Reyranella humidisoli: one gene and its partner. Each later gene encodes a partner of the first gene's protein in a complex. Links are inferred from orthologs where the notes say so. Each region holds a gene or a part of one and is shown on either strand. Other genes may lie near its edges.

Region 1 (3,581 bases):
CTTGGTGAGCACCAGCGTGTCGCGGCGCAGGATGTCGTAGACGTTCGCGCCCTGCTGCGGCAGCACATCGACATGAGCGATGTTGGCCGCGGCACGGGCGAAGTTCGTGTCGATCTCGGCGCCGCCGATCACCAGGACGCTGGTGACGCCGAGCTTGCCGAAGTGACCCTTCAGCTGGGCGGTCTTCGGCTCGGCCAGCGCCGCCGCCTCGACCACGATCAGCTTGCCCTCGGCCGCCTTAGCCGACAGCGCGGTGCGCAGCGCGAGCTGGCGGACCTTCTTCGGCAGGTCGCTGGCGTGGCTGCGCACGACCGGACCGAAGGCCTTGCCGCCGCCGCGGAACTGAGGCGCCGCCTCGTTGCCGTGACGGGCGCGACCGGTGCCCTTCTGGGCGTACATCTTTTTGGCCGTCGCCGTGATCTCGGAGCGACCCTTGGTCTTGTGCGTGCCCTGCTGGCGGCGCGACAGCTGCCACACGACGCAGCGCTGCAGGATGTCCTTGCGAACGGGGACGCCGAACACCGCATCGGCGAGATCGATCTCGCCGGCGCTGCCGCCCTCGATGGTCTTGACCGCGATCTTCATGACCTGATCCTTAAGCCTGCGGAGCGGCTTCAGCCGCCGGAGCCGCCTCGCCAGCAGCCTTGCGCAGGCCGGCCGGGTAGGGAGCATCCTTGTGACGGGCGCGCTTGGAGGCGTCCTTGACGATGATGTAGCCGTTGGCCGGGCCGGGAACGGCGCCGGACACCAGCAACAGGCCCTTCTCGTCGTCGACGGCGACGACCTTCAGGTTCTGCGTGGTCACGCGCTCGTTGCCGTAGTGGCCGGCCATCTTCTTGCCGGGGAACGTACGGCCGGGATCCTGGCGGTTACCGGTCGAGCCATGCGAACGGTGCGAGACCGACACGCCGTGGCTGGCCTCGAGGCCGTGGAAGTTCCAGCGAACCATCGAGCCGGTGAAACCGCGGCCGATCGTGGTGCCGACGACGTCGACGAACTGGCCCGGCACAAAGTGGCTGGGCACCAGCTCGGCGCCGACTTCGAGAACGGCGTCCTTGGCGACCCGGAACTCGACGAGCTTCTTCTTCGGCTCGACCTTGGCCTTGGCGAAGTGACCGCGCATCGGCTGGGTCACGTTCTTTACCTTGGCCTTGCCATAGCCGAGCTGCACGGCGACGTACTTGTCCTTCTCTTCCGAGCGGACAGCAACAACCTGCAGCTGATCCACCTTCAGAACGGTGACGGGCACATGTTCCCCGGCGTCGTTGAAGACGCGGGTCATGCCGACCTTCTGGGTGACGAGACCGCAACGCATGGTCTTCTTCCTTCTTTCCTGGTCCGCTTAGGCGCCGAGCTTGATCTCGACGTCCACGCCGGAGGCGAGGTCGAGCTTCATCAGCGCGTCCACGGTCTGCGGCGTCGGATCGACGATATCGAGCACACGCTTATGCGTACGGATCTCGAACTGCTCACGCGACTTCTTGTCGATGTGCGGCGAACGGTTGACCGTGAACTTCTCGATGCCGGTCGGCAACGGGATGGGCCCACGCACCTGTGCGCCCGTCCGCTTGGCCGTGCTGACGATCTCGCTGGTCGACGAATCGAGCACGCGGTGATCGAAGGCCTTCAGCCGGATCCGGATGTTTGTGTTGTCCATGGCCATGATGTTCGCCTTGTCGCGTCCGTTACGTTTACTTTACGACTTTGGTGACGACGCCGGCGCCGACGGTGCGTCCGCCCTCGCGGATGGCGAAGCGCAGGCCCTCGTCCATGGCGATCGGCTGGATCAGCTCCACCACCAGGCGGGCGTTGTCGCCCGGCATCACCATCTCCGTGCCTTCCGGCAGCGTCACCACGCCCGTAACGTCCGTCGTCCGGAAGTAGAACTGCGGACGGTAGTTCGTGAAGAACGGCGTGTGACGGCCGCCCTCTTCCTTCGTCAGGATGTACGCCTCAGCCTCGAAGTTTGTGTGCGGCGTGATCGCGCCCGGCTTCGACAGAACCTGACCGCGCTCCACGTCCTCGCGGCCGACACCGCGCAGCAGCGCGCCGATGTTGTCGCCCGCCTCGCCCGAATCCAGCAGCTTGCGGAACATCTCGACGCCCGTCACCGTCGTCTTCGTCGTGGCCTTCAGGCCCACGATCTCGACTTCCTCGCCCACCTTCACGATGCCGCGCTCGACGCGACCCGTAACCACCGTGCCGCGGCCCGAGATCGAGAAAACGTCCTCGATCGGCATCAGGAACGGCTTGTCCTTGTCGCGCGCAGGCTGCGGAATGTACTTGTCGACCTCTTCCATCAGCTTCAGGACAGCCTGCTCGCCCAGCTCCGGGTTCTTGTCCTCAAGCGCCATCAGCGCCGAGCCGCGGATCACCGGCAGGTCGTCACCCGGGAACTGGTAGCTCTTCAGCAGCTCGCGCACTTCCAGCTCGACCAAGTCCAGAAGCTCCGGATCGTCGACCATGTCGCACTTGTTCATGAACACCACCAGCGCCGGAACACCGACCTGGCGCGCCAGCAGGATGTGCTCGCGCGTCTGCGGCATCGGGCCGTCGGCCGCCGAAACCACCAGGATCGCGCCGTCCATCTGCGCCGCGCCCGTGATCATGTTCTTCACGTAGTCGGCGTGGCCCGGGCAGTCCACGTGCGCGTAGTGACGGTTCGCCGTCTCGTATTCAACGTGCGCCGTCGAAATCGTGATGCCGCGCTCGCGCTCTTCCGGAGCCTTGTCGATCTGGTCGTAGGCCGTGAACGTCGCGCCGCCCGACTTCGCCAGAATCTTCGTGATCGCCGCCGTCAGAGACGTCTTGCCGTGATCCACGTGACCGATCGTACCGATGTTGCAGTGCGGCTTGTTCCGCTCGAATTTAGCTTTACCCATAGTCGTCTTCCTTACTTAAATTCGGTTTGTTAGCCAGCCAGCTTGGCGACCACTTCGTCCGCCACCGCCTGCGGCACGGCCGCGTAGTGGTCGAACGTCATGGAATACGCAGCACGCCCCTGCGTCATGGAGCGCAGCGTGTTCACGTAGCCGAACATGTTGGCCAGCGGCACCATGGCGTCGATAACCTGCGCGTTGCCGCGCGCGTTCATGCCCAGGATCTGGCCACGGCGGCTGTTCAGGTCGCCGATACAGTCGCCCATGTAGTCGTCGGGCGTGACCACCTCGACCTTCATGATCGGCTCCAGGAGCTTGCACTGGGCCTTCGCAAGCCCCTCCTTGAACGCCGCGCGGGCGGCGATTTCGAAGGCGAGTACGCTGGAGTCGACGTCATGGTAGTTGCCGTCGGTCAACGTGACCTTGAAGTCGATCACCGGGAAGCCGGCAAGCACGCCAGTTTCGCGCGAGGCTTCGAGGCCCTTTTCGACGCCCGGGATGAACTCCTTGGGAATCGAACCGCCGACGATCTTGTTCTCGAAGGAGTAGCCCGACCCGGGCTCGCCCGGCTCGAAGGTCAGCTTCACGCGGGCGAACTGGCCCGAACCGCCGGACTGCTTCTTGTGGGTGTAGTCGATGTCGGCCTTGCGACCCAGCGTCTCGCGATACGCGACCTGCGGGGCGCCGACATTGGCCTCGACC
Region 2 (5,934 bases), on another replicon or contig:
CACGATACCGATGGTCATGTACTGGCGGCGCAGGTAGGCAGCCGCACCTTCCTGGATGGCTTGCGCGATTTCTTGCATGCGCGGGGTGCCGGCGTCTGACGCCATGACCCGCGATGCGGTAACGACGCCATACAGCACGGCAATCAAGCCGCAGCCGATGACGCCCCAAAGAACGGTGGACATTTTTCCTAACCTATTGTTTTTTCAGCGCTTCTAGCGCATCGCAGCCCGAAGCATGGAACTCCCCCCGGGGCGAGGCGCGCGGAAAATGACATGCCGCCCGTGTCGGCGCAACTCGCCGATGGGAAAAGCCCCGTCTCGTCAAGGGCTTGGCGTCAGGCGCGTGACGGATTCCGCAGCCGGAAAATGCCGATCACCAGCAGCGCGACCAGCACCAGCGCGAGGGCGACGTAGTTCAGGGCCGCCCAACCCTTCAACTCCAGCACCACGCCCGCCATCAGGCTGGCAACGGTGGTCACGCCGAAGACCATGAAGTCGTTGAACGCCTGCGCCTTGCCGCGTTCGGCCGGTCGGTAGGTGGTGGTCAGGAGGGTCGTCGCGCCCACGAACAGGAAGTTCCAGCCCACGCCGTTGAGGCTGAGGGCGCCCCGGAAATGCCATTCGGTGACGCCCATCAGCGCCACGACGACGCCCGCCACGAGCAGGACGATGCCTGCGATCATGACATTGAAGATGCCGAAGCGGGCGATCAGCTGTCCGGTGTAGAACGACGGCAGAAACATTCCCATGACATGCACGAAGATCGTCACGGGAGCCTCGGTCGCCTTGAGACCGCATTGCACGATGGCCAGTGGCGAAGCCGCCATCACGAAGGACATGACGCCAAAGGCGATCATCGCACCGGCGCAGGCCACCATGTAGGCCGGCTGGGTGACGATCTCGAAGAGCGGCCGCTGCGGGCCGGTCGAGTCCTCGACCCTGACCTGTGGGAATTCGATGAAGCCCAGCACGATGAAGACAAGGACGTGGATGACGATGACGGCGACGAAGCTCGCCTGGAAGAGCGGCAACCAGAGATCGGGCGTGAAGCGCGCCAGCGTCGGACCGACGATGCCCGCCAGCACGCCGCCCGCGGTGACGTAGGAAATCGCCTGCGCGCGAAAGTTACCGGGCGCCAGTTCGACGGCCGCGAAGCGATAGAGCTGCATGTTGGCGATGGCGTACCCCAGGAACAGGCCGCCCAGGCACATCACCGGGAAACTGCCGAGACCGAGCCCGATCGCCGCCAGAAGCGAGCCGATCATTCCCATCACGGAACCACTGCGGAAACCGAGCTTGCGGCCGCGCCGCATCATCAGCAACGAGGCCGGAAACACCGACAGCATGACGCCCAAATGCTGCATGGTGATGGGCAGATTGGCCCACATGCGCATGTCGGGCGAAACGATGGTCAGCACGGCCAGCGCCGACGAGGCGAACATCAGCGTGTTGCTGCTCTGCGTCAAAGCCTGGCACATCGCCAAAAGAGCGATGTTGCGCAGCGACCGGCGCGGCATGCGGCCGTCGGAGGCTGCGGGCATTTCCTTCACCTTGATAGATCCGTCCATTGGCCCGGCACTCTAGTCACGCGCCCTGTCCGCGCCATGGGGAGATGCGCAGTGCAGCTATGAGAATGCCCACTTCACTAGAAGTGAACGTATCCCTTCCGCGCAGTCAAGACGATCTCCGCGCCGGCCTTCAATTCCACTCCTGCTCCCCGCACGAAGCGGCCGATGCGCGTGACCTTGACCCCGGCCCGGCGCGCCGCGGCCTCCAGGGCCGCGTGTTTCCGGCGCGGCACTGCCATCACCAGTTCGTAGTCGTCGCCGCCGCCGGCCACGTTCGGCCACAAACCCGGGTCGGCCGCCACAGCAGCGCGGCCCGCGACCGACAGGGGTACCTCGCTCCGCTCGATCGTCACGGCAAGGCTGGAGGCGCTGGCGATATGACCGGCATCTGCCAGCAGCCCATCCGACACGTCGGCGCACGCGGTTGCGATGCCGACGAGTTCGGGTCCCAGCGTGGTGCGCGGTCGCGGCAGCCGGTAGCGATCCTCGAGGGACGCCCGCTGGCGGGCCGACAGATTGCGCAGACCGCCTTGCGCCACCAGCAGCCCCAACGCCCCGTCGCCGATCGTACCGCTCACCCAGAGCTCGTCCCCTGCCCGCGCCCCGGCACGCCCGAGCCCCTTGCGCCGTGCCACCCGACCGAAGGCGGTGATCGTCACGGTGAGCGGCCCCGGCGTCACCACCGTGTCGCCGCCGCACAGGACGATTCCATAGCGCCGCTGGTCCGCGGCCAATCCTCTGGCGAAGGCGGCGACCCAGGCCTCGGTCCAGTTCGACGGCAAGGCGAGCGACAGTTGATAGACGAAGGGCGTCGAGCCGCCGGCCGCGAGATCGGACAGGCAGACGCGCAGGGCCTTGGCGGCGATCCGGGCCGGCAGGTCGTCGGCCAGGAAATGGACGCCCGCCACGATCGTGTCGGTCTTGACCACGAGGTCGCGCCGCGCGTCGGCAGCGAGGAAGGCGTTGTCGCTCTGCAGGTTGCCTGCGCCCCTGAAGCCGCGGGCGAGTGGCGCGAAGTAGCGGGCGATCAGCTCGAATTCACCGATCCGCCCAGGCCGCGCCATGACGGCCTACTTCTGGTCGTCCGGCCGCGCCTGACGCGCCACGCGGTCGAGAACGGAGTTGATGAAGCTCGGCTCGCCCTTGTCATAGAACGCGTGGGCGATCTCGACATATTCGTTGATGACGACGCGCCACGGCACGTCACCCCGATGCGCGAGTTCGTAGGCGCCGGCGAGCAGGATGGCCCGCACCAGACGATCGACGCGTGCCCAGGTCCAGTCCTGCGCCAGCGAAGCCGTCACCATCGCCTCGAGCGCGACCTGGTTGGTCGTGGTGCCTTCGACCACGTCCTTGAAGAGCGGACGGTCGGCGTCGCGGCGCATGCCGCCCTCGCCGGCTTCGCCGGTACGCACCTTCAGGAACTGCTCGATGATCTCGGCCGGGGCATCCTGCCCCTCCTGCCATTGATAAAGCGCCTGGACCGCTGCCAACCGGGCGGCCTGGCGGCGGCTGGGCACGGCCGGCTTGGCGTCGCTCACGATTTATTCCAGCGACGGGCCAGAGCCACCATCGCAAGGCAGGCATGGGCCGCATCGCCGCCCTTGTCGCCGCGATCCGTAAAGGCACGCGCCCGCGCCTGTTCGATGTTCTCGACCGTCACGATGCCATAGCCGATCGCCAGCTTCTTCTGGACCGCGAGATCCATCAGTCCGCGGGCACTCTCGCCGCAGACATAGTCGTAATGTGTGGTCTCGCCGCGAATGACGCAGCCGAGGGCCACGTAGCCATCGTACCGCTTGCCCTTCTTGCCGGCCGCCAGGGCGATCGCACCGGGGATCTCGAAGGCACCCGGAACGACGATGCTTTCCACCTTCGCGCCGTTCTTCACGATCTCCCGCTTGGCGCCATCGATCAGCGCGTCGGCGATATCGGCGTAGTAGCGCGACTCGACGATGAGAATGCGCGCGCCCTTGACGCCGGCGACCGCCGGCCGGGCGGTCGGGTTTTCGGTCCGTGTCGACATGCTTAAACCTTCGCGCGGCCGGGGACCGGCTTCTGGGCGACGATCTTAAGACCGAAGCCCTCGAGACCGACGACGCTCTTCTGGGAGTTGCTGAGCAGCACCATTTCCTTCACGCCGAGATCGATCAGGATCTGGGCGCCGACGCCGTAGTCGCGCAACTCCTGCCCAGCCGGTTCGATCGGCTCCCCGGCGCGGCGACGCTGCTCGGCCAGGACGACGGTGAGCGGCTCGCGGATCAACACGATGACGCCGCGGCCTTCCTTGGCGATCTCGCGCATCGAGGCCTCGATCTCGCCGCCGCGGCCACCGCTGCGCTGGCCCAGGGTATCGGTGAAGAGATTGACGGCGTGCATGCGCACCATGACCGGACCGCCCGCGGCGGGATCGCCCTTCACGAGCGCGACATGCTGCGCCATCGTCACCTTGTTCACGTAGACGACGCAACGGAAGTCGCCGCCCCAGGTGCTGTCGAGCGCGGTCTCGCTGATGCGCTTCACGATCGAGTCGTAGCGGCGGCGATAGGCGATCAGGTCGGCAATGGTGCCGATCTTGAGCCCGTGGCGCTGCGCGAAGGTGATGAGGTCGTTGCGACGGGCCATCGTGCCGTCGTCGTTCATGATCTCGCAGATCACGCCGGCCGGATTGAGGCCTGCCAGGCGCGCGATATCGACCGCAGCCTCGGTATGGCCGGTACGCTCCAGCGTGCCGCCGTCGCGGGCAACCAGCGGGAAGACATGGCCCGGCGTCACGATGTCCTGCGGCCCGCATGACGGATCGATCGCCACAGAAACGGTGCGCGAGCGATCGGCGGCCGAGATGCCGGTCGTCACGCCCTCGCGCGCCTCGATCGAGACGGTGAACGCGGTCGAGTGGCGGGTCCGGTTGTTCTGCGACATCAGCGGCAGGCCGAGCTGTTCGACCCGTTCGCGCGTGAGAGCGAGGCAGATCAGGCCGCGCGCGTGCCTGGCCATGAAGTTGATGGCCTCCGGGGTCGCCCACTGAGCCGGGATCACCAGGTCGCCCTCGTTCTCGCGATCCTCGTCGTCGACAAGGATGAACATCCGGCCCTTCCGGGCCTCCTCGATGATGTCCTCGGCGGCGGCCTTCACTTCGCTGAAGGTGACCCGCCAAGCGTCCTTTTCGAGCGCACTCATTTTTTCTGATGCTCCAACAGTCGCGCAACGTAACGCGCGAGCATGTCCACCTCAAGGTTGACCCGCTGGCCGACCCTGGTCTGTCCCAGAGTGGTAACCGCCTGGGTGTGTGAAATCACATTCACGCCGAAGCAGTTTCCATCGACTTCATTGACCGTTAGCGAAATGCCGTCGATCGCCACCGACCCCTTGGCCGCGACGAAGCGCGCCAGTTCGGGCGGCGCCTCGAACACGAAGCGCACGCTGCCGCCTTCCGGTGTCATGGAGACGATCCGGCCGACGCCATCCACGTGACCGTACACGAGATGGCCCCCCAGCTCGTCGCCAAGCTTCAGCGACAATTCGAGGTTGAGGCGGCTGCCGACCGTCCAGTCGCCGAGATGCGTCTTGTCGAGGCTCTCCGCCGAGACCTCGACCGTGAACCGGCCGGCGCCCTTCTCGACCACCGTGAGGCAGCAGCCCGAGCAGGCGATCGAGGCCCCGATGGCGATCGGCGCCATGTCGTGCCGGGTGGCGATGACGAATCGACGGTCACCCGCCTTGCCGCCGGGGTCAACCGAGACGATCTCGCCGATGTCGGACACGATACCTGTGAACATGGCCGCTACTTAATCCTCCCGCCGCCAGGTTTCCAGCGTGTCGCCCTGCAGTTGCCGCGCCGAAACCAGCCGGAACCGGGGCGCGGAACCGAGCCGTGCAAATTCCAGTCCGCCGACCGCAGAGCGGCCGTCTCCGCCCAGGATCAACCCGGCGCGGTAGCTCGAAATGCCGTCGACGAGGCCAGCCTTCAGGAAGGACGCGGCCACGTGGCCGCCGCCCTCGACGAGGACCCGGGTCAGCCCCCGCGTGCCCAACGCCTGTGCGGCCGCCGCAACGTCGATACGCCCGTCCGTGCCGACGTCGACCTCGACGATCTCTACACCGAGGCCGGCAAGCCTGTCTCTTCGATCCGCCGGAGCGTCCTTGGTGCAGACGAGCCACACTGGCGTGGCGCGTGCCGAGGTCGCGAGTCTGGAGGTTGGCGACAGGCGCGCCTGCGAGTCGAGGACGATACGGACCGGCGAGTACGACCTGAGTCCCGGCAGCCGGCAGGTCAGATCGGGATCGTCGGCGGCAGCCGTCGCCGCACCGACCAGGATGGCGTCGTGGATCGCGCGCAGCCGATGGCCGTCCTGGCGCGCCGCCG

What was found. Proteins that work in one complex are often made in the same cells at the same time.
Region 2: the proteins of rpsJ (region 1) and nusB are in contact, whole or in part, in a solved structure (PDB 3D3B), measured with the Escherichia coli proteins. The link is inferred for Reyranella humidisoli from one-to-one orthologs.

What each region holds. Positions count from the first base shown.
Region 1 is NZ_JAHOPB010000001.1:3,076,440-3,080,020, reverse strand. Bases 1-2,750 are described here. They hold rpsJ (30S ribosomal protein S10), read right to left. Parts: upstream 1,658-2,750; coding sequence 1,343-1,657; downstream 1-1,342. Other genes in these bases: tuf (elongation factor Tu), read right to left, coding at 1,692-2,750; rplC (50S ribosomal protein L3), read right to left, coding at 596-1,315; rplD (50S ribosomal protein L4), read right to left, coding at 1-585. Also shown: more of tuf, read right to left, coding at 2,751-2,882; fusA (elongation factor G), read right to left, coding at 2,912-3,581. UniProt on the Escherichia coli protein: Involved in the binding of tRNA to the ribosomes. Part of the processive rRNA transcription and antitermination complex (rrnTAC). The complex forms an RNA-chaperone ring around the RNA exit tunnel of RNA polymerase (RNAP).
Region 2 is NZ_JAHOPB010000003.1:96,580-102,513, reverse strand. Bases 1,375-4,324 are described here. They hold nusB (transcription antitermination factor NusB), read right to left. Parts: upstream 3,110-4,324; coding sequence 2,639-3,109; downstream 1,375-2,638. Other genes in these bases: ribB (3,4-dihydroxy-2-butanone-4-phosphate synthase), read right to left, coding at 3,597-4,324; KQ910_RS23930 (6,7-dimethyl-8-ribityllumazine synthase), read right to left, coding at 3,106-3,594; thiL (thiamine-phosphate kinase), read right to left, coding at 1,646-2,632; KQ910_RS23945 (MFS transporter), read right to left, coding at 1,375-1,568. In the rest of the region: KQ910_RS23950 (sodium-translocating pyrophosphatase), read right to left, coding at 1-183; more of KQ910_RS23945, read right to left, coding at 336-1,374; more of ribB, read right to left, coding at 4,325-4,748; KQ910_RS23920 (riboflavin synthase), read right to left, coding at 4,745-5,347; bifunctional diaminohydroxyphosphoribosylaminopyrimidine deaminase/5-amino-6-(5-phosphoribosylamino)uracil reductase RibD, read right to left, coding at 5,357-5,934. UniProt on the Escherichia coli protein: Part of the processive rRNA transcription and antitermination complex (rrnTAC). The complex forms an RNA-chaperone ring around the RNA exit tunnel of RNA polymerase (RNAP).